DNA from 3 places in the Cytobacillus sp. OWB-43 genome. Region 2 is predicted to be linked to each of the others. Evidence: a T-box and tRNA genes for the amino acid it is inferred to sense, from the RefSeq annotation. Region 2 holds a T-box; the other regions hold tRNA genes.
What was found. The T-box of region 2 lies ahead of ileS (isoleucine--tRNA ligase). A T-box ahead of a tRNA ligase gene usually reads a tRNA of that ligase, here a tRNA-Ile.
Positions count from the first base shown of each region.

Region 1: it encodes a tRNA-Ile, which carries the amino acid that the T-box ahead of ileS (isoleucine--tRNA ligase) is inferred to sense. The anticodon was not compared.
Region 3: it encodes a tRNA-Ile, which carries the amino acid that the T-box ahead of ileS (isoleucine--tRNA ligase) is inferred to sense. The anticodon was not compared.

Region 1 is NZ_JAYEFF010000006.1:186,093-192,895, reverse strand. Features, by position in the region: partial or broken rRNA gene rrf (5S ribosomal RNA) at 1-93, shown strand, start outside; tRNA gene U9M49_RS19120 (tRNA-Val) at 103-178, shown strand; tRNA gene U9M49_RS19115 (tRNA-Thr) at 195-270, shown strand; tRNA gene U9M49_RS19110 (tRNA-Lys) at 285-360, shown strand; tRNA gene U9M49_RS19105 (tRNA-Leu) at 378-462, shown strand; tRNA gene U9M49_RS19100 (tRNA-Gly) at 482-556, shown strand; tRNA gene U9M49_RS19095 (tRNA-Leu) at 563-651, shown strand; tRNA gene U9M49_RS19090 (tRNA-Arg) at 668-741, shown strand; tRNA gene U9M49_RS19085 (tRNA-Pro) at 750-826, shown strand; tRNA gene U9M49_RS19080 (tRNA-Ala) at 850-925, shown strand; tRNA gene U9M49_RS19075 (tRNA-Met) at 951-1,027, shown strand; tRNA gene U9M49_RS19070 (tRNA-Ile) at 1,041-1,117, shown strand; tRNA gene U9M49_RS19065 (tRNA-Ser) at 1,124-1,216, shown strand; tRNA gene U9M49_RS19060 (tRNA-Met) at 1,230-1,303, shown strand; tRNA gene U9M49_RS19055 (tRNA-Asp) at 1,307-1,383, shown strand; tRNA gene U9M49_RS19050 (tRNA-Phe) at 1,403-1,475, shown strand; tRNA gene U9M49_RS19045 (tRNA-His) at 1,485-1,560, shown strand; tRNA gene U9M49_RS19040 (tRNA-Gly) at 1,563-1,633, shown strand; tRNA gene U9M49_RS19035 (tRNA-Ile) at 1,641-1,717, shown strand; tRNA gene U9M49_RS19030 (tRNA-Asn) at 1,728-1,802, shown strand; tRNA gene U9M49_RS19025 (tRNA-Ser) at 1,806-1,896, shown strand; tRNA gene U9M49_RS19020 (tRNA-Glu) at 1,900-1,971, shown strand; gene glgB (1,4-alpha-glucan branching enzyme) at 2,151-4,040, shown strand; gene U9M49_RS19010 (glucose-1-phosphate adenylyltransferase) at 4,033-5,175, shown strand; gene U9M49_RS19005 (sugar phosphate nucleotidyltransferase) at 5,213-6,241, shown strand; gene glgA (glycogen synthase GlgA) at 6,238-6,803, shown strand, end outside.
Region 2 is NZ_JAYEFF010000001.1:418,816-425,618, reverse strand. Features, by position in the region: gene ileS (isoleucine--tRNA ligase) at 1-2,007, opposite strand, end outside; T-box leader at 2,105-2,356, opposite strand; gene U9M49_RS02220 (DivIVA domain-containing protein) at 2,431-2,946, opposite strand; gene U9M49_RS02215 (RNA-binding protein) at 3,091-3,867, opposite strand; gene U9M49_RS02210 (YggT family protein) at 4,045-4,311, opposite strand; gene U9M49_RS02205 (cell division protein SepF) at 4,319-4,810, opposite strand; gene U9M49_RS02200 (YggS family pyridoxal phosphate-dependent enzyme) at 4,826-5,503, opposite strand; gene pgeF (peptidoglycan editing factor PgeF) at 5,508-6,326, opposite strand; gene U9M49_RS02190 (YlmC/YmxH family sporulation protein) at 6,386-6,664, opposite strand.
Region 3 is NZ_JAYEFF010000007.1:176,704-183,506, forward strand. Features, by position in the region: gene U9M49_RS20025 (GerAB/ArcD/ProY family transporter) at 1-460, shown strand, start outside; gene U9M49_RS20030 (Ger(x)C family spore germination protein) at 457-1,527, shown strand; gene rodA (rod shape-determining protein RodA) at 1,570-2,742, opposite strand; gene U9M49_RS20040 (DUF4931 domain-containing protein) at 2,875-3,639, opposite strand; gene U9M49_RS20045 (FixH family protein) at 3,836-4,591, opposite strand; tRNA gene U9M49_RS20050 (tRNA-Arg) at 4,895-4,968, opposite strand; tRNA gene U9M49_RS20055 (tRNA-Asn) at 4,984-5,058, opposite strand; tRNA gene U9M49_RS20060 (tRNA-Ile) at 5,069-5,145, opposite strand; tRNA gene U9M49_RS20065 (tRNA-Gly) at 5,153-5,223, opposite strand; tRNA gene U9M49_RS20070 (tRNA-Leu) at 5,241-5,322, opposite strand; tRNA gene U9M49_RS20075 (tRNA-Cys) at 5,327-5,397, opposite strand; tRNA gene U9M49_RS20080 (tRNA-Gln) at 5,402-5,473, opposite strand; tRNA gene U9M49_RS20085 (tRNA-His) at 5,490-5,565, opposite strand; tRNA gene U9M49_RS20090 (tRNA-Trp) at 5,572-5,645, opposite strand; tRNA gene U9M49_RS20095 (tRNA-Tyr) at 5,649-5,732, opposite strand; tRNA gene U9M49_RS20100 (tRNA-Phe) at 5,746-5,821, opposite strand; tRNA gene U9M49_RS20105 (tRNA-Asp) at 5,841-5,917, opposite strand; tRNA gene U9M49_RS20110 (tRNA-Met) at 5,921-5,994, opposite strand; tRNA gene U9M49_RS20115 (tRNA-Ser) at 6,009-6,101, opposite strand; tRNA gene U9M49_RS20120 (tRNA-Met) at 6,118-6,191, opposite strand; tRNA gene U9M49_RS20125 (tRNA-Ala) at 6,218-6,293, opposite strand; tRNA gene U9M49_RS20130 (tRNA-Pro) at 6,307-6,383, opposite strand; tRNA gene U9M49_RS20135 (tRNA-Arg) at 6,392-6,465, opposite strand; tRNA gene U9M49_RS20140 (tRNA-Gly) at 6,469-6,543, opposite strand; tRNA gene U9M49_RS20145 (tRNA-Leu) at 6,567-6,648, opposite strand; tRNA gene U9M49_RS20150 (tRNA-Lys) at 6,658-6,733, opposite strand; tRNA gene U9M49_RS20155 (tRNA-Thr) at 6,748-6,803, opposite strand, start outside.

The sequences.
Region 1 (6,803 bases), on a different contig from region 2:
CACCCGTTCCCATACCGAACACGGAAGTTAAGCTTCTAAAGCGCCGATGGTAGTTAGGGGCTGTCCCCTTGTGAGAGTAGGACGTTGCCGGGCATACATATTGGAGGATTAGCTCAGCTGGGAGAGCATCTGCCTTACAAGCAGAGGGTCGGCGGTTCGATCCCGTCATCCTCCACCATTTTTTGTGTGTATTTGCCGGCCTAGCTCAATTGGTAGAGCAACTGACTTGTAATCAGTAGGTTGGGGGTTCAAGTCCTCTGGCCGGCACCACTCGTGCTTTGTACGAGCCATTAGCTCAGTTGGTAGAGCATCTGACTTTTAATCAGAGGGTCGAAGGTTCGAGTCCTTCATGGCTCACCATTTGATCATTTTAATATGCGGGTGTGGCGGAATTGGCAGACGCACCAGACTTAGGATCTGGCGCCGCAAGGCGTGGGGGTTCGACTCCCTTCACCCGCACCATTTTTCATTTTAAATATTTGCGGAAGTAGTTCAGTGGTAGAACATCACCTTGCCAAGGTGAGGGTCGCGGGTTCGAATCCCGTCTTCCGCTCCAATATGTGCCGGGGTGGCGGAACTGGCAGACGCACAGGACTTAAAATCCTGCGGTAGGTGACTACCGTACCGGTTCGATTCCGGTCCTCGGCACCATTCTTTTTAAAATTAAGCGCCCGTAGCTCAATTGGATAGAGCGTTTGACTACGGATCAAAAGGTTAGGGGTTCGACTCCTCTCGGGCGCGTTTTGTATCGGGAAGTAGCTCAGCTTGGTAGAGCACTTGGTTTGGGACCAAGGGGTCGCAGGTTCGAATCCTGTCTTCCCGACCACTAGATATACATATATATTTTTAGGGGCCTTAGCTCAGCTGGGAGAGCGCCTGCTTTGCACGCAGGAGGTCAGCGGTTCGATCCCGCTAGGCTCCACCAATTAATTTTATACAATATATTCTATGGCGGTGTAGCTCAGCTGGCTAGAGCGTACGGTTCATACCCGTGAGGTCGGGGGTTCGATCCCCTCCGCCGCTACCATAGATAGAATGATGGACCTTTAGCTCAGCTGGTTAGAGCAGACGGCTCATAACCGTCCGGTCGTAGGTTCGAGTCCTACAAGGTCCACCATTATTCGGAGGAATACCCAAGTCTGGCTGAAGGGATCGGTCTTGAAAACCGACAGGGGTGTTAAAGCCCGCGGGGGTTCGAATCCCTCTTCCTCCGCCATTCATATTATTATCGCGGGGTGGAGCAGTCCGGTAGCTCGTCGGGCTCATAACCCGAAGGTCGCAGGTTCAAATCCTGCCCCCGCAATCTGGTCCGGTAGTTCAGTTGGTTAGAATGCCTGCCTGTCACGCAGGAGGTCGCGGGTTCGAGTCCCGTCCGGACCGCCATTTACATATTTATTATTTTGGCTCAGTAGCTCAGTCGGTAGAGCAAAGGACTGAAAATCCTTGTGTCGGCGGTTCGATTCCGTCCTGAGCCATCTTTTATGGCGGTTGTGGCGAAGTGGTTAACGCATCGGATTGTGGTTCCGACATTCGTGGGTTCGATTCCCATCAGCCGCCCCATTGCGGGTGTAGTTTAGTGGTAAAACCTCAGCCTTCCAAGCTGATGATGAGGGTTCGATTCCCTTCACCCGCTTAAATAGGGGCCTATAGCTCAGCTGGTTAGAGCGCACGCCTGATAAGCGTGAGGTCGATGGTTCGAGTCCATTTAGGCCCACCATTTATATTATTCCGCAGTAGCTCAGTGGTAGAGCATTCGGCTGTTAACCGAACGGTCGTAGGTTCGAATCCTACCTGCGGAGCCATATGGAGAAGTACTCAAGTGGCTGAAGAGGCGCCCCTGCTAAGGGTGTAGGTCGGGCAACCGGCGCGAGGGTTCAAATCCCTCCTTCTCCGCCAGTTGGCCCCTTGGTCAAGCGGTTAAGACACCGCCCTTTCACGGCGGTAACACGGGTTCGAATCCCGTAGGGGTCATAAAAAAGAAGCTGTCAACATAAGTTGACAGCTTCTTTTTTATGTGGCTAACACTTTTTGGATGTTATATTATCTGTCATTAGATGTCAAAATAATTTGAAAAATAACAAGGGATTTTTATACTTAAGACGAATTATTTAAGAAAGAGTAATGTAATACAAGGAGTGGAATGAATTAAGATGAATACAACTGCATACCCCACTGAATTCGAAATGCACTTGTTTCATGAAGGAAGCTTATTTAAGGCATACGAACTGTTTGGATCACACCGTCATAAAGAAGGAGATAATTGGGTTACTTCCTTTACTATCTATGCTCCACATGCCACCTCAATATCATTAGTTGGTTCTTTTAATCATTGGAATGGCGAAGGTTTTTCATTAGATAAAGTAAATAAAGAGGGGATATGGAGAATTCAGCTAGATGGAGATTTAACAGGAGAAATTTATAAATATGCAATTAAGAACAAGGATGAACAAACTTTTTTAAAGGCTGATCCTTTTGCTTTTTGTTCAGAATTACGGCCTAGTACTGCTTCGATTGTTTATTCCTTAGAAGGTTACAAATGGAAGGACCAAGGCTGGCAAAAGGAAAAACAACAAAGGAAAGCATTTTCAGAACCTATGATGATATATGAGATGCACTTAGGTACATGGAAAAAGAGGAATGGCCTTTTATTGACATACAGTGAACTAGCAGAAGAAATCATTCCTTACGTAAAGGAGCATGGTTTTACACATATTGAATTGATGCCTATAATTGAACACCCTTATGATCGTTCATGGGGGTATCAAGGAACAGGCTATTATTCGGCTACTAGTAGATATGGTGAACCAAAAGATTTAATGTTTTTTATTGATCAATGTCATCAAAATAATATTGGTGTTATTTTAGATTGGGTACCAGGACATTTCTGTAAAGATCAACATGGGCTATATTGTTTAGATGGTGAATATGTTTATGAATACGAAACAGAAGCTGATAGGGAAAATTTTGTTTGGGGTACAGCTAATTTTAATTTAAGTAAAACAGAGGTTCATAGTTTCCTCATATCCAATGCTATTTTTTGGATGGAAAAATACCATGTCGATGGATTTAGAATTGATGCAGTATCAAATATCATTTTTTGGCCTAATAACGAGAATAGGGAAAATCCATTTGGTATTCAATTTTTACAGAAATTAAATAAGGCTGTTTTTGCTTATGATCCTTCTATCTTGATGATGGCAGAGGATTCTACAGATTGGCCCCAAGTAACGGCTCCTGTTCACTATGGCGGATTAGGTTTCAGTTATAAATGGAATATGGGGTGGATGAATGATGTATTATCTTATATGGAGAAAGCCCCACATGAACGGCAATACCACCATAATAAAATGACTTTTTCATTAATGTATGCATACTCCGAAAATTTTCTCTTACCGTTATCACATGATGAGGTTGTCCATGGGAAGAAATCCCTGCTAGACAAGATGCCAGGAGATTATTGGCAAAAATTTGCCCAATATCGTTTGCTCTTAGGTTTTATGATGACACATCCAGGTAAAAAGCTGTTATTTATGGGGTTTGAGCTAGGACAATTTGCCGAGTGGAAAGATGAAGCTGAGTTGGATTGGCACTTACTTCAGTATGAAATGCATGCAAAAACGAATCATTATGTGAAGAAGTTAATAAAGTTATATAAGAGATCTAAATCATTATATGAATGGGACCACAGATCAGAAGGTTTTGAGTGGATTGATGCTAATAACCATCAGCAATCCATTTTTTCATTTATTCGTAAAGGAGTAGAAGAACAAGAAATATTAATTGTTGTATGTAACTTTTCCCCTCAAGTATATATGAATTTTCGAATGGGTGTTCCTAAAAATGGGAGTTATAGAGAAGTGTTTAATAGTGATAATAATGAATTTGGTGGCTCCCATTGTATTAATAAACGTGTATTAAATACAAAAAAACTATCCTATCATGGAAAACCATACAGCATCGAAATGACGATACCACCATTCGGTATTTCAGTTTTACGTCCTGTTAGAAAAAGAAAAAGGAGTGATGTTGTAAATGGCTAACAAGAAATGTGTAGCGATGTTGCTTGCTGGAGGCAAAGGAAGCCGCCTTAATTCTTTGACGAAGGAGCTTGCTAAACCAGCTGTACCTTTTGGAGGTAAATACCGCATCATCGATTTTACACTTAGTAATTGTACAAATTCAGGCATCGATACAGTCGGTGTACTAACACAATATCAACCGCTAATACTCAATTCATATATTGGCATAGGAAGCGCTTGGGATTTGGATAGAAGAAATGGCGGTGTGACAGTACTTCCCCCATACAGTGAATCTTCTGAAGTCAAATGGTATACAGGTACGGCAAGTGCTATCTATCAGAATATCAATTATTTAGAGCAACATAACCCCGAATATGTATTAATTTTATCAGGTGACCATATTTACAAAATGAACTATGACTTAATGCTAGATTACCATATTAGTAAAGGAGCTGATGCGACAATCTCTGTTATAGAGGTCCCGTGGCATGAAACAAATCGTTTTGGTATTATGAATACTTCTTTAGATATGAGAATAGAAGATTTTGAAGAAAAACCTGAGCAAGCAAAGAATAATTTAGCATCAATGGGCATTTATATCTTTAAATGGTCAGTACTAAATGAGTTTTTACAAAAGGATAATCAAAATAAGGACTCAAGCCATGATTTTGGAAAAGATATTATTCCTGAGATGTTGAAGTTAAATAAGAAACTTTATGCCTATCCTTTTAATGGTTATTGGAAAGACGTTGGTACAGTTCAAAGTCTATGGGAAGCTAATATGGATTTATTAGATGACAATTGTGAGTTAAATCTTTTTGATCAAGACTGGAGAATTTACTCAGTTAATCCTAACCATCCTCCACAATATATTTCTCCACAAGCAAAGGTCAAACAATCTTTAGTAAATGAAGGATGTACGATTGAAGGCGAGGTAATCAAATCAGTTCTCTTTCAAGGTGTAGCGATTGATAAAGGGTCTGTTATTAAAGAGTCAGTAGTTATGCCAAATACAAGGATTGGTAAGAATGTCATATTAGAAAAAGTCATTGTCCCATCTAATATAGTTATACCAGATGGGACAGTAATTAAAGAAAGAAAAGAAACAAGTGAAGCATTGTTAATCACGCCAGAAAGTATTTGTCATTTTGCATAAATGTAGAACTGTATGATTTTTACTGGGGGGATATTGATTGAATAATCGTTTATTAGGAGTCATTGATGCGACAACTTATCATAAGGGACTGGATGAGTTAACCCTTCATCGTTCTTTAGCTGCTGTTCCTTTTGCTGGAAGATATAGACTAATAGATTTTATTCTCTCTAATATGGTCAATTCAGGAATAGAGAGTGTGGCGATTTTTCCGAAATATCAATACCGATCTTTGATGGATCATCTAGGATCGGGGAAGAACTGGGATCTAGATAGAAAAAGAGATGGTCTTTTCTTCTTCCCATCACCGATGATTGATAGTTCAAATAGTGGGATTGGTTCATTTAATCATTTTGTCGCTAACATTGATTATTTTTATCGTAGTTCACAAGATTATGCATTAATTGCTAATTGCTATACCGTTTGTAATATTGATTTCTCACCAGTTTTACAGCGACATATTCAATCTGGCTGTGATATTACGTCAATTCAACAGCTAAATCAACCTTTAGAAATGTATTTGGTCAAAAAAGATCTTCTAATAGATATGATTCAAACTCGGAGACAAACAGGTTATACATGTATAAGTGATATTATGGCTGATATCCATCAGCCTTACACAATTTGTCATTATGAATATAAGGGGGAGGCAGTAACTATCGATTCTGTCCAATCTTATTTTCAAGCGAGCATGGAACTACTAACCCCCGATGTCTGGAGAAATTTATTTTTAAGAGATTTTCCAATTTATACAAAAGTAAAAGATGAACCGCCAACAAGATATCTAAATGGTTGTGAAGTAAAGAATTCTATTGTGGCCAACGGTTGCCAAATAGAAGGAAAAGTAGAAAATAGTATTATTGCTAGGGGTGTAAAAGTCGGTAAAAATACGATAGTAAGAAACTGTGTGATTATGCAGAAATGTGAGATTCAAGAGGGATGTGTATTAGATTCTGTTATTTTAGATAAAGATGTGAAAGTAGAAGAAGGAACCTACTTAACAGGCACACAATCGGTCCCTTTTGTTGTTAAAAAAGGGTCAATTCAAGGAGCGTTGATGAATTCGTGAAAGTATTATTTGCCGTCTCAGAATGTGTCCCTTTTATTAAATCAGGTGGATTAGCAGATGTCGCAGGTTCGTTACCGAAGGAATTAACGAAACAAGGGACGGAAGTAAGAATAATATTACCGAAGTATGGGAACATCCCTGCCTTATATAAGAATAAGACAAAAAAGATAGCCGAATTCGTAGTCGCTGTTGGCTGGCGCAATCAATATTGTGGAATTGAAGTGCTCGAGTTAAATGATATTACTTTTTATTTTGTAGATAATGAATACTATTTTAAGAGAGAACAATTATATGGTTACGATGATGATGGTGAGCGATTTGCTTATTTTAATAGAGCTGTATTAGAAGCACTGGCACAGCTCGACTATTATCCTGATATTATTCATTGCCATGATTGGCATACAGGCATGATTCCTTTTTTATTAAGAGTTCATTATCAAAAAAGAAGTGGGTATGAATTGATTAAAACAGTCTTTACGATTCATAATCTACACTTTCAAGGTGTCTTCCCTAAAGAGGCCATTCATGATTTGTTTGGGTTGGGGTTTGAGTATTATCGTGA
Region 2 (6,803 bases):
ATAAGAAACTCGATGTACTGCTGGATCAAAATCAGCTAAGTTTCCTAATAAGAAGCGGAAAGTGTTTCTAATTTTACGGTAAACTTCTGCTACTTGTTTTAAGATTGGATCAGATACTCTTACATCTGCTTGGTAATCAACTGATGCAACCCAAAGTCTTAAAATATCTGCACCTAATTGGTTCATCACTTTTGAAGGTACAATGACATTACCAATTGATTTACTCATTTTTCTACCTTCACCATCTAAAACAAAGCCGTGACTTAAGATGCCTTTATATGGTGCTTTACCAGTTACAGCGACACCTGTTGATAATGATGAGTTAAACCAACCTCTATATTGATCAGATCCTTCTAGATAAAGGTCTGCTGGTCTTTGTAAATCTTCACGTTCTAGCAATACAGCTTGATGCGAAGAACCGGAATCAAACCACACATCCATAATATCAGTTTCTTTTGTAAATACTCCATTTGGGCTACCTGGATGAGTAAATCCTTCAGGCAATAATTCCTTTGCCTCTTTTTCAAACCACACATTAGAACCGTGCTCTCTAAATAGGTTGGATACATGATTAATGGTTTCGTCTGTAATAATCTCTTCTCCATTTTCTGCATAGAAGACAGGAATTGGCACACCCCATGCGCGCTGTCTAGAAATACACCAATCGCCACGATCACGAACCATATTATAAAGCCTTGTTTCGCCCCATGCTGGTGTAAATGTTGTATCATTAATTGCTTGCAATAATTCCTGTCTAAAATCTTTAATTGACGCAAACCATTGAGCCGTTGCACGGAAAATAACTGGTTTTTTTGTGCGCCAATCATGTGGATAAGAATGCTTGATAAAAGAAAGCTTCAATAACGCGCCAACTTCTTCTAATTTTTCAGTGATTGGTTTATTCGCCTTATCATAGAAAAGACCTTCAAAGCCAGGCGCTTCTTCTGTCATTACCCCTTTATCATCTACTGGACATAATACATCTAAACCATATTTAGAGCCGATGTAAAAGTCGTCTTCACCATGTCCTGGAGCCGTATGAACACAACCAGTACCAGCGTCTGTAGTTACATGGTCACCTAGCATAACAAGTGAATCACGGCCATATAATGGATGTTCAGCAGTCACATATTCTAAGTCACTACCTTGAATGGTTTGAACGACCTTAGGATTTTCCCAGCCAATCTCTTCTGATACAGCCGCTAGCAGGTCTTCAGCTACTAAATATTTTTCGTTATCCACTTCAACGACAACATATTTTAGTTTCGGGTGGACAGAAATACCTAAGTTAGCTGGCATTGTCCAAGGAGTAGTTGTCCAAATAACAATACGTACGTCATCAGTTAAAACATCTTTGCCATCTTTCACTTTAAATCCTACATAAATGGAAGCGGATTGCTTATCTTTATATTCAATCTCAGCTTCAGCTAATGCAGACTCAGATGATGGTGACCAGTATACAGGTTTCTTCCCTTTATAGATATAACCTTTCTTCGCCATCTCACCAAAAACTTTGATTTGTTGGGCCTCATAGGCAGGTTTTAATGTAATATAGGGATTTTCCCAATCTCCACGAACACCTAATCGCATGAATTGTTCACGTTGATTTTCGATTTGACCGTACGCATATTCTTCACAAAGCTTACGGAATTCTGCTACCGTCATTTCTTTACGTTTTACACCTTTATTCGTTAACGCTTGTTCAATGGGTAATCCATGCGTATCCCAACCAGGTACATATGGTGCATGGTAACCACTCATTGACTTATAGCGGTTAATGAAGTCTTTTAAAATTTTATTTAACGCATGTCCGATATGAAGATCGCCATTCGCATAAGGAGGACCGTCATGCAGGACAAACAACGGTTGATTTTTCGTGCGCTCAAGCACTTTTGCATAAATATCTTGTTCATTCCATTCTGTTTGCATTTCAGGTTCTCTTTTTGGCAGATTTCCTCTCATTGGGAAATCTGTTTTAGGCATTAATAAAGTATCTTTGTAATCCATAGCTCATTTCCTCCTCAACATACTACATAACATTATGACCAAAGTAGCGTTCATACATAAGGTACTCGGAAAAAACACAAAAAACCCCTCATCCCAAAAAAGGGACGAGAGGTTATATATTCCCGCGGTACCACCCTTGTAGATAGAGAAATTTCCTATCCGCTCAAAAATCAATTCGTAACGTGAACGTCTACGCCTTACTCTAACTTTTTAGCTCAAGTAAGGAACTCAAGGGTGATGTTCAAATTCTTCTCCTTAATATCAGGCTTTCACCTTCCCTGAATCGCTGAAGTGGAAATCCACTCTTTTAAGTAAGATAGAATGCTACTATCCCTGTCATCGTTTTATCATGTTTTTTCTAGATTATATGCGATAGGATACAACTTCGTCAAGTCGTCGTTCATCTTAAAAGATAAAAGTATCTTATACTCTAGACTCTTCTTCTTTTGTAGACTTTAATTCTGTTGTATCTAGCTCATATTCCATTAAGTGGTCCCAGTCATCATTCTGAAGCATATCTAATTGAGCTTCAATTAACATTTTAAAACGATTTCTAAATACTTTCGATTGCTTTTTCAAATCTTCTATATCTAGCGCAATCTTCCTTGCTTTAGATAATGATTCATTCACAATCCTATCGGCGTTTTTCTCCGCTTCCCGAATAATTAACTTTGCCTCTTTCTGTGCGTTTCGCTTCACTTCTTCGCCAGCTTCTTGCGCAACAACAATCGACTTATTTAACGTCTCTTCAATCGTATTAAAATGTCCGACTCTTTCATTTAAGTCGTTTAAACGCTCTTCTAATTCCTTCTTCTCACGAATAATGATTTCATAGTCTTTAATCACTTGATCTAAAAACTCATTTACTTCATCTTCATCATATCCACGAAAACCTTTGCTGAACTCTTTGTTATGAATATCTAATGGTGTTAATGGCATAAGGCCACCTCCTAGATCAGTTGGTCAAATTATGTACATTTGTTAACATGTAATTCGACAGTTTCTTGCAGATTCCTGCATAAAATTCGATACACTTTCAATTTTATATCGGTAAAACACTATAATCATTATAGCTAAAAAAGATTATTTTTGTATACCGACAACTACTTTCCATTTTTCTTTCTTCGTTTTTCCCTCTATCGCAATAACCTTACAGCGCCCATAGCCTCTTACTGAAATTGTATCACTCTCACGGCAATCGAATGCTACATTTTCTTTCATTGCCCAATTTACTTTTACTTTTTTTGCAGAAATGAGTTGTTGCGCCTTTTGTCTAGAAAAATTATAAATCGATGCAATAAGCGTATCAAGTCTTAAGGATGACATTGTAAAAACTTTTTCTTGCCACTGCTCTTTTGCATCGATAACAGATGAAAATGGCTTTTCTTCAAGTTGAACAGAAGCTTTCCCAACAGATTCTAATTGCATAGAAATATAAGAGGATACTTCCTTAGAGACAATTACTTGTATCGTATGACCTTCAAACAAAATATCTCCAAATTTACTTCTTTTCAATCCGAGTGACATCAGGCTTCCAAGTACTTGGGGATGCTCGATTAATACGAATTTATGCGGATAATTTACTTGGTATAACTCTAAGCGAAAATCGTCCATTTCCGGTATAAAATAATCAGGAAAAATAAGCGCGCGTTTTCTTTCAGCGTTTCTATGTCCACCGTCAAATTGGACGCGCACATCACTTTGAGAACCAATGATGGTGTGTAAAATATCTTGTTCCCTTGGATCGAGAAAATCTGTAAGCTTAGGCGCATACGTTTGTTCAACCGTTTGTCGCCAACTTAACACTTGATCAATAAACTCTCTCTCTTCCATACGAAAATGTTGATATATATTTGACATTAGCTTACTCCTTTAAAACTGGTTAGGCAAGAAATGCCTAATTTCTCGCTTACCCCTATGTTTACAATTGTATAATAGTATAACATTTATTTTTTTATTTGTTTTACAACTGTCTTAGAATCCGATGATTTGTTATTGATAAAAACAAAATACGAGCTAAGCATTAGCTCGTATTTTTTACATCATCCAAAAAAATATTTGTCTTATTCCGGATGTAGCTAAATTTAATACTAATATCGCTACAATCGGCGAAATATCTAACATCCCACCAATTGGCGGAATGACACGTCTAAATGGTTCAAGAAATGGTTCACAAATTTTTGTTAACATTTGCCCAATACTAGATTCTCTTGCATTCGGAAACCATGACATGAGTATGTATATAATCAATGCCCATGAATAAATCTCCACGGCTGTTATAATAATCGAAAATAAAGTTGCCATATTTAATTTACCACCTCGAGTTTTCTTCTTCATGTTCCTGAATCATTTGTGAAATATTCCCAGATACTTCAACGTTTTCAGGTGTACATAAAAAGATGTCCATTCCAATTTTTTGTATATCTCCACCAATGGCATACACAGTTCCACTTAAAAAATCAACAATGCGCTTTGCCTGGCTTTTATCAATTCTTTGGAGATTAACCACAACTGCTTTTCTATTCTTCAATTGATCAGCAATTTCTTGAGCTTCAGCATAGACCCGTGGCTCCACAAGGACAACTTTTGATGATTTTTGCTGACCGCCTTGTCCTTGAACGGATTGTAAACTTACGACATTTTGTTTTGTTGCAGCGTGCTGCCTTTGAGAAGTCCGCACAGAGGTTGTTTCTTGCTCTTCTTTACGATCCCTACTATTAGCGTAATCATCTTCTCTTGTCTCATAGTTGTCTTCTTCGTCATCTAAAAAGAAATATGATTTAAACTTTGATTTTATACTCATCTGCACCTAGCCTCCTTACTTTTCTTTTCCAACTAAAGCCGTTCCTATACGGACCATTGTTGCCCCTTCTTCAATAGCAATTTGATAATCATTGGACATCCCCATTGATAATTCTTTACACGGTGCATGAGATAATTGAAGGGATAATACTTCTTTCTGAATCAACTTCAAATTTCGAAAACAATTTCTTAATACTGTCTCATCACTTGTAAATGGTGCCATTGTCATAAGACCAACTACTTCTATTTGTTTAAAATCTGACAGTGATTTAACAAAAGGAATGATTTCTTCTTTGGATAACCCTTGCTTCGAATCTTCTCCAGACACATTAACTTGTACAAAGCATTTAATTGGTTTATTCGCTCGCTTTTCAATCTCTTTTGCAAGAGATATGCGATCTAATGAATGGATATAATCCACTTTATTGATGATATTTTTTACTTTTCTAGATTGTAAGCTTCCGATATAATGCCAAACAGCCCCATTTTTAATGACAGCTTGTTTTTCTAATAGGCCTTCATCGCGATTTTCCCCAAGGTTATTAACCCCCGCTGCAATTGCCTCCTGCGCTCTTTCTGTTGATACATATTTTGTCACAGCGATAATTTTCACTTCATCACTAGAACGATTAACTTTCTCACAAACAGCTTGTATATTTTCCTGTATATTCTCTAGGTTTGTTTGTACATTCAAGATGCTATTCCTCCTCACGCAAACCAATAAAGCTCATCAATCTACCCGTTTTTCCGTCATCTCTTCGGTGTGAAAAAAACAAGGATTCATGACAGCTTGTACAATATTCAGTAGTATGAATATTATCTCGTAAAACACCATATTTCTGCAATATGAGCTGATTACATCGTTTTAAATCTAATTGATATTGACCTTTAGCTATTTCATTATATACACTAGGAGCTATTTCTCCTAGGCAATCGTTCACTTTGTTAATTACATAATTATCTACAATATAACAAGAACGACATATACCCGGGCCTATAACAACTTCGACCTCTTGTGGATGAATTCCTTTTTCACGGAAGGCATCAATCGCATTTTTAGCGATTTCAAAGACCGTCCCTTTCCATCCTGCATGAGCAACAGCCATATGCTGACTCTTTGGATGAAAGAAATATAGGGGAATACAGTCTGCGTAACACATGGTTAATAATAAATCTTTTTCATCTGTAAACAAGGCGTCTGTAGCAGCAAATGATGTATCATACTCTTTTGCGCCCTTACCTCTATCTTTAGTTTGAACATATTCAATATGAACACCATGAGTTTGTTCTGCTCCCACCCAATTCTCTAACGGAAATTGTAATTCTTGTGCTAATGCTATTCGATTTTGAATAACATGCACTTGTTGGTCACCTACATGAAAGCCAAAGTTTTGCGATGTGTAAGCTTTGTCACTATACCCATCATTTTTAGTTGTAAACCCACAGGTAAGTCCATATTTTTCAAACCAATGTTTTATAATCAAATATTTTTCATTCGTTAATTGAAATGGCTCCATACACTTTCCCCATTTTTTTCTTTAGTTTACCATATTGCGATTAAGGTTTACAGCTATAACTATCGATTGCTATATTCTTCTTTTGGTTCATTTAATTGATATTGATGAGGAAAACGGACAAGGATCACGTCCTCCCCAATCTTTAAAATATCGCCCCATTCAATCACAATATCCTCCAGCTTATTAAAAAAAGGAAGCATTTTGTTTTGTTGACTAATGAAAATACAGTCTATTTTCCCAGTTGCTACATCGATATCAATATCACTAATAAATCCTAACTTCTTACCATCTGCAACATTAATAACATCTTTCATTTGAAAGCTTGAGATCCTCATCATTTTAAGCGCCTCCTTTTAATACAATATATGTTGAGAAAGATTAAAAATACCGAGTTCATATTTGGTGTGATTTGAGACTAAGTGGATCTCAAGATGTTTACTTATAATATTTGTCAAGCAAGCATTTATTGTAGGTGTA
Region 3 (6,803 bases), on a different contig from region 2:
CCAACCGCAGAAATCGAAAAAATGGGCACATATCGGAGTAGCCACCACGACAATTTTTTATACGATATTAGCGATAATTGCTTTTGCTTATTTCTCAAAAAAGCAATTAGAAAATACGATTTGGGCTACACTTTCTATGTGGCAAATGGTGCAATTTCCATTTGTTGAACGCTTTGAGTATATTGGGGTTGCCAATTGGTGTTTAATACTACTACCGAATATATGTCTCTCCCTTTGGATTGCTTCAAGGTTACTTAAAAGAGCCACTAAATTAAAGCAAAGAAAAGGTTCCATACTGATTTCAGTCATCTCTGTTATTATCGTTACTTTTTTTGAGAAGGGCTTAGATATTGAAAGGTTTAATCAAGTGGTTGAACTGGTGTCTGTTGCTTTTGTATTTGTTTATATTCCCTTTTTGTACTGTTTATCCCTCATTATAAAGAAGGTGAAGAAAACATGAAAAAATGGATATGTATCATTTGCTGCCTGTTTATACTTACTGGATGTGTACAAAAAAGAATAATAGATGAACTCAATATCGCAGTCGCAACTGGCTTTGACCCTGATACGAGTGATGAGCATTTGTTAAAGACAACCTTTCTTATGGAAGTATTCAACAAAGAAATGAGTGTAGAGAACAAAACTGTTACAACAACCGGTGATCTCAGGAGAGAGACACTGTATAAAGCAAACCGGCAATCACCCAATCCAATTGTAGTCGGTGGTTTAAGGCTTACATTATATAATATTGCCATTGCCGAACGTGGATTAACTGTTTATGTGGACGCCTATCAACGAGATGCTTCAATTGGAAAACGAATCTACTTTGCAACCACTGATAGTAGTACGGAGGAAATTTTAACAGGTGAATATGGCCCTCAAGGGAATGGAACTTTTATTTCTGACTTAATTGAACACAATGTTGACTATGGAGATTTACCTAAAACGAACTTAACCTTATTTATGAGAGATTTTTATCAAGAAGGGAAGGATATCTTCTTACCACATATCAAAAAAATCAATGAGCAAGAAATAGAACTAGCCGGCATATCATTATTCAAAGATCATGCTGCATATAAAATTCTTCCTAGTGATAAATTATTTTATTTTAAATTACTCGTTGATCGTTATAGTAGAGGTGATTTCTCTATCGACTTGCCGGATGGTCAAAAAGTGGCTATTAAAAGTATACATTCCAACCATAAATATAAATTAGATAAAAAGGATCCAACAAACATCACCATTAAAATTAAGGTCCAAGGTAATATAAAAGAATATTCAGGAAATAATTTGGATGATAAAAAAATAAAAGAGATAACGAATTTTATCAATAAGAAAATAAAAAATGAATGTTCAGCGCTTATTCAGTCATTTCAAGAAGATAATGCCGATCCAATCGGAATAGGTAAGGTTTATAGCACAAAAATACGCAATTTTGATTATAAAGAATGGAAAAAGGGATATCCTGACTTAAACATTAAAGTTGATGCGAAGGTAATTATACTGGATACTGGTGCATCTATCTAACAGCATTAACCCGAGAATTTAAAATTCTCGGGTTTCTTTTTCCTACGAAGATCTGGAAAACATGTACCGTTTACTATGAAATCCAATTGAAAAAATTAGCCCCATAGCGAGCATATTGCCCATTAGTGAGCTTCCTCCATAACTAATGAACGGTAGTGGGATTCCTGTAATCGGTAAAACACCAATTGTCATTCCGATATTTTGAAAGACATGGAAAGTTATTAAACTAATTACCCCTACACAAACATATGTATAGAATGGCGTTCTCGTACTAATACCTATTTTAGTCAAATGATAAATCAATAAGAAAAATAAACTAACAACCACACTTGCCCCAATAAAACCGAACTCTTCTCCTATGATACTAAAAATAAAATCTGTGTGACTTTCTGGTAAGTAAACTTCTCTTGTGCCGTAGCCCTTTCCTGTTGTCTCACCAGAACCGATTGCAAGTAAGGAGCGCGTTAGTTGAAAACCTGTAGAACTTTGATAATTATAAGGATCGATCCAAGAATAAATTCGCCCCAATTGGTATTCCTTTACTCCCAAATATTTCTCCAACAACTCTGGATGCCACAATACAAAATAAAAAATACCAACAACTAAAGTTACACCTACACTTACAATAGGCGCAAGTATTTTCCAAGTGATACCTGAGATAAAAACCATTCCGAGCAAAATCGCTAAAATTACCAAGGAAGTCCCCAAATCTGGTTGTTGCATGATGAGTAACAAAGGGAACCCAGTAACAATTAGCATTTTAAATAATAGGAAAAAATCTGTTTTCACAGTTTTTAATTGTGTCTTTTGATGATGGTCATCGATGACCCTGGCTAAAGCTAATATGAGAAAAACCTTTACTAACTCAGCAGGCTGTATTTGTCCAAGACCAGGCAGCCGTATCCATGATTTCGCTCCATTAATTACAGGAGCAATACTTTCAGGTGCGACAACAAGAAACCCAAGTAGCAATAGTCCAAAACCGTAAGCATACCAAGAAATTTTCTTTAATTGTTCAGCATCTAATGTAATGACTGCTAATATAATCCCTATTCCCACTACATACCATACAATTTGTTTTAGTAAAAAATTCTCACCGTATTGTTCAGTCGTTTGTGCACTATATATAGAAATACAGCTCACTAAAAACAATAAAAATAAAATAAGAACTAAAGTATAATCAATTCTCGATGTTGTCGTTCGTTTAGAAGTCATTAATCAATCTCCTTATGAAACAAAGGCTCTTCATTAAAAATAATCTGTGTACAATACTTCATTATATTTTTTTTAGATGAAAATCACAACAGCTACGTATATTTCTTTTTTGTAACAAAGAAAAAATGCATATTATAATTGTACATATTTACTTTGAATATCCTTCACCATCCACATGATGTTATTAGGTACTTGTGGCAAGAAATATCCGATAAAAAGAGGGCTTGTTACATATCGAGGGACAATTTTTGCAAATATTTCATTCTCGAAATGGTAAAAGAATAGATTATAGCTGTTACATGTAAAAGGAAAATCCCTCAAAATATATTTGGTTGCCATTTGAATATATTTAGCAAACGCTGCGATATCCTTTTTCTGTCCTAATTTAACATTAAATTCATAAAAACCAATACGTGGTTTATTAGATAAAGAAAATTCAGTATCACCATGTTGATCAATTAACTCTCCTACAAAATCGTCAGCCTGCACCTTATTTTGATATACGACATCATATAAACCTACAATTTGCATATGAGGATGAGCAATGCTTCCACCTGAATGAGGACCATGATTCTTGAAAAAAATCACAGATTTATATTTATCACTTTTCTCCATACTTAACCAATTGTCTAAACCAAATGTAATCAATCTGACTAAATGGTTGTCATCATACTGTGAAAGTTCCGTGTCACACTGATCTGTCTCGATTAAGACCGTTTGATGAGCATTTTCTAATACGGGATATTTATTCTCCAACCAAATGATTGGACCATCCTCCGCAATAATCTTCGTCAATTGTTCTCTCTGACAGAACGGACACACTTGTTCTTTATTCCTTATACTATTAGGTTTCTGTTTACCAATGCTTGTATTAAAAAATAAATGAGTATTTGTCATTTGTTATTCTCTCCTGATTTCAATTACTTACTTCTATTATAAAGGGCTTCTTCTTTATAGTGTGAAAGTTTGATTATGATTAGTATAAAATTCATCAATATTAAAGGCAACTTCACTTGCGTAACATGAAAACAAAAGTACATTATTAAATAAGATAAAAAAGATATTTGCATATGCAAATATCTTTTTTCTACTGTTAATTTACTATGACCTCAAATTCACTATGTTCATGTAATCCTTCATCATTTTCTACATGAACGACAATCTTGTATGTTCCATTATCAGTAAATGCATGTGTTGCTGTATACATCCCACTAGTTTCCTCTACTGCATCTACCCATGCCACCTGATGATCATCAATTGACTGAACGATTTCTAACCTCACATTTGCCTCTTCAAGTCCTTGTTCTTCTTTAGTAATATGAATATCAAATGGAGTTTCCTCATTCGTCTTAATATCAGCAGTAGGACTTATATGTATCGCTACATTTCCATCATGCTCATGTGCGCTGTGGCCTTGATTTTCTTCTTCGTTATCTATTTCAGCACTGCCTACCGCCACTTTAACTTTAGGCATAGTGTGCATACTTCTTGCGGTGACATGTGACTGAATATGATAGATAGCATCTTTTTCAAATGTATAGGATGCAACGTACTTGCCATCATTCTCGTGTTCTGCTTCTATTAATTCACCATTATCCTTTTTCCCATCTTCCCACAATTCAAATTTTACTTCATCTGCATCTTCCACAGACTCGTCTCCCTGAGTAACAGTAACTTCCAAGCGTACTTCTTCGTTCCTTTTAATCTGACTTGGTATCGAGATACTGGCATCGATTGCAGCAGGAACTGATCCTTCCCCACCACTAGAGTTTGCATCATTCTCTGCATTTCCACAAGCAGCAAGAAAAATAATCATAATTACAGAAAAGGTTGATATCCACTTCTTCATAAAAAGCCCCTCTTTCTTAAACATCTAATCTTTCTCATCTATATTACTAATAATATGTGTTAGAAAAGTGAAATAATTTGTTAATGAGAGAAATATGTAAAATAAAGAAAATATAGGTATAAAAAAAGATTTATTTGGAGAAACTTCTATTACAAGTGTAAATCCCCCTTTTTAGCTTCCTTTCATGGAAGCTTTTTTTTTGTACTTATCTACAAAGCTTTCAACTAGATGCCTAGAAGCTTAATTTAAAATTAATCATACAAAAAAAGCTCATAAACCTTATAGAAGATTTAAGAGCTTTGACGCGCCTTAGAGGATTCGAACCTCTGACCCACAGCTTAGAAGGCTGTTGCTCTATCCAGCTGAGCTAAAGGCGCAAACTAAAATATGTATGGCTCCGCAGGTAGGATTCGAACCTACGACCGTTCGGTTAACAGCCGAATGCTCTACCACTGAGCTACTGCGGAATAATATAAATGGTGGGCCTAAATGGACTCGAACCATCGACCTCACGCTTATCAGGCGTGCGCTCTAACCAGCTGAGCTATAGGCCCCTATTTAAGCGGGTGAAGGGAATCGAACCCTCATCATCAGCTTGGAAGGCTGAGGTTTTACCACTAAACTACACCCGCATTTAAGAACTTCAACATACCGGTGGTCGGGGTCGAACCGACACTCCCGAAGGAACACGATTTTGAGTCGTGCGCGTCTGCCAATTCCGCCACACCGGCATAAAGGCAACACCCGGATTTGAACCGGGGATAAAGGTTTTGCAGACCTCTGCCTTACCACTTGGCTATGCTGCCATAACTGGGCTAGTAGGGTTCGAACCTACGAATGACGGAATCAAAATCCGTTGCCTTACCACTTGGCTATAGCCCAATAAAATGTTTAAAAATGGGGCGGCTGATGGGAATCGAACCCACGAATGTCGGAACCACAATCCGATGCGTTAACCACTTCGCCACAACCGCCATAATTGGCAGGGGTAGTAGGAATCGAACCCACATCAAAGGTTTTGGAGACCTTCGTTTTACCATTAAACTATACCCCTAGATGGTGGAGGGGGGCAGATTCGAACTGCCGAACCCGAAGGAGCGGATTTACAGTCCGCCGCGTTTAGCCACTTCGCTACCCCTCCAAAAAAGACTAAATGGTGGCTCAGGACGGAATCGAACCGCCGACACAAGGATTTTCAGTCCTTTGCTCTACCGACTGAGCTACTGAGCCAAAATAATAAATATGTAAATGGCGGTCCGGACGGGACTCGAACCCGCGACCTCCTGCGTGACAGGCAGGCATTCTAACCAACTGAACTACCGGACCAGATTGCGGGGGCAGGATTTGAACCTGCGACCTTCGGGTTATGAGCCCGACGAGCTACCGGACTGCTCCACCCCGCGATAATAAATATTAATGGCGGAGGAAGAGGGATTCGAACCCCCGCGGGCTTTAACACCCCTGTCGGTTTTCAAGACCGATCCCTTCAGCCAGACTTGGGTATTCCTCCATTAATAAAAAAGCAATAGCGGCGGAGGGGATCGAACCCCCGACCTCACGGGTATGAACCGTACGCTCTAGCCAGCTGAGCTACACCGCCATAAAATATATTGTTAAAAATTAAATTGGTGGAGCCTAGCGGGATCGAACCGCTGACCTCCTGCGTGCAAAGCAGGCGCTCTCCCAGCTGAGCTAAGGCCCCTAAAAAGTATTCGTGGTCGGGAAGACAGGATTCGAACCTGCGACCCCTTGGTCCCAAACCAAGTGCTCTACCAAGCTGAGCTACTTCCCGAAATAAAACGCGCCCGAGAGGAGTCGAACCCCTAACCTTTTGATCCGTAGTCAAACGCTCTATCCAATTGAGCTACGGGCGCATATGGAGCGGAAGACGGGATTCGAACCCGCGACCCTCACCTTGGCAAGGTGATGTTCTACCACTGAACTACTTCCGCAAATATCCATTATAAAATACTAATGCGGGTGAAGGGAGTCGAACCCCCACGCCTTGCGGCGCCAGATCCTAAGTCTGGTGCGTCTGCCAATTCCGCCACACCCGCAAATATAAATGGTGAGCCATGAAGGACTCGAACCTTCGACCCTCTGATTAAAAGTCAGATGCTCTACCAACTGAGCTAATGGCTCGTACAAAGGACGAGTGGTGCCGGCCAGAGGACTTGAACCCCCAACCTACTGATTACAAGTCAGTTGCTCT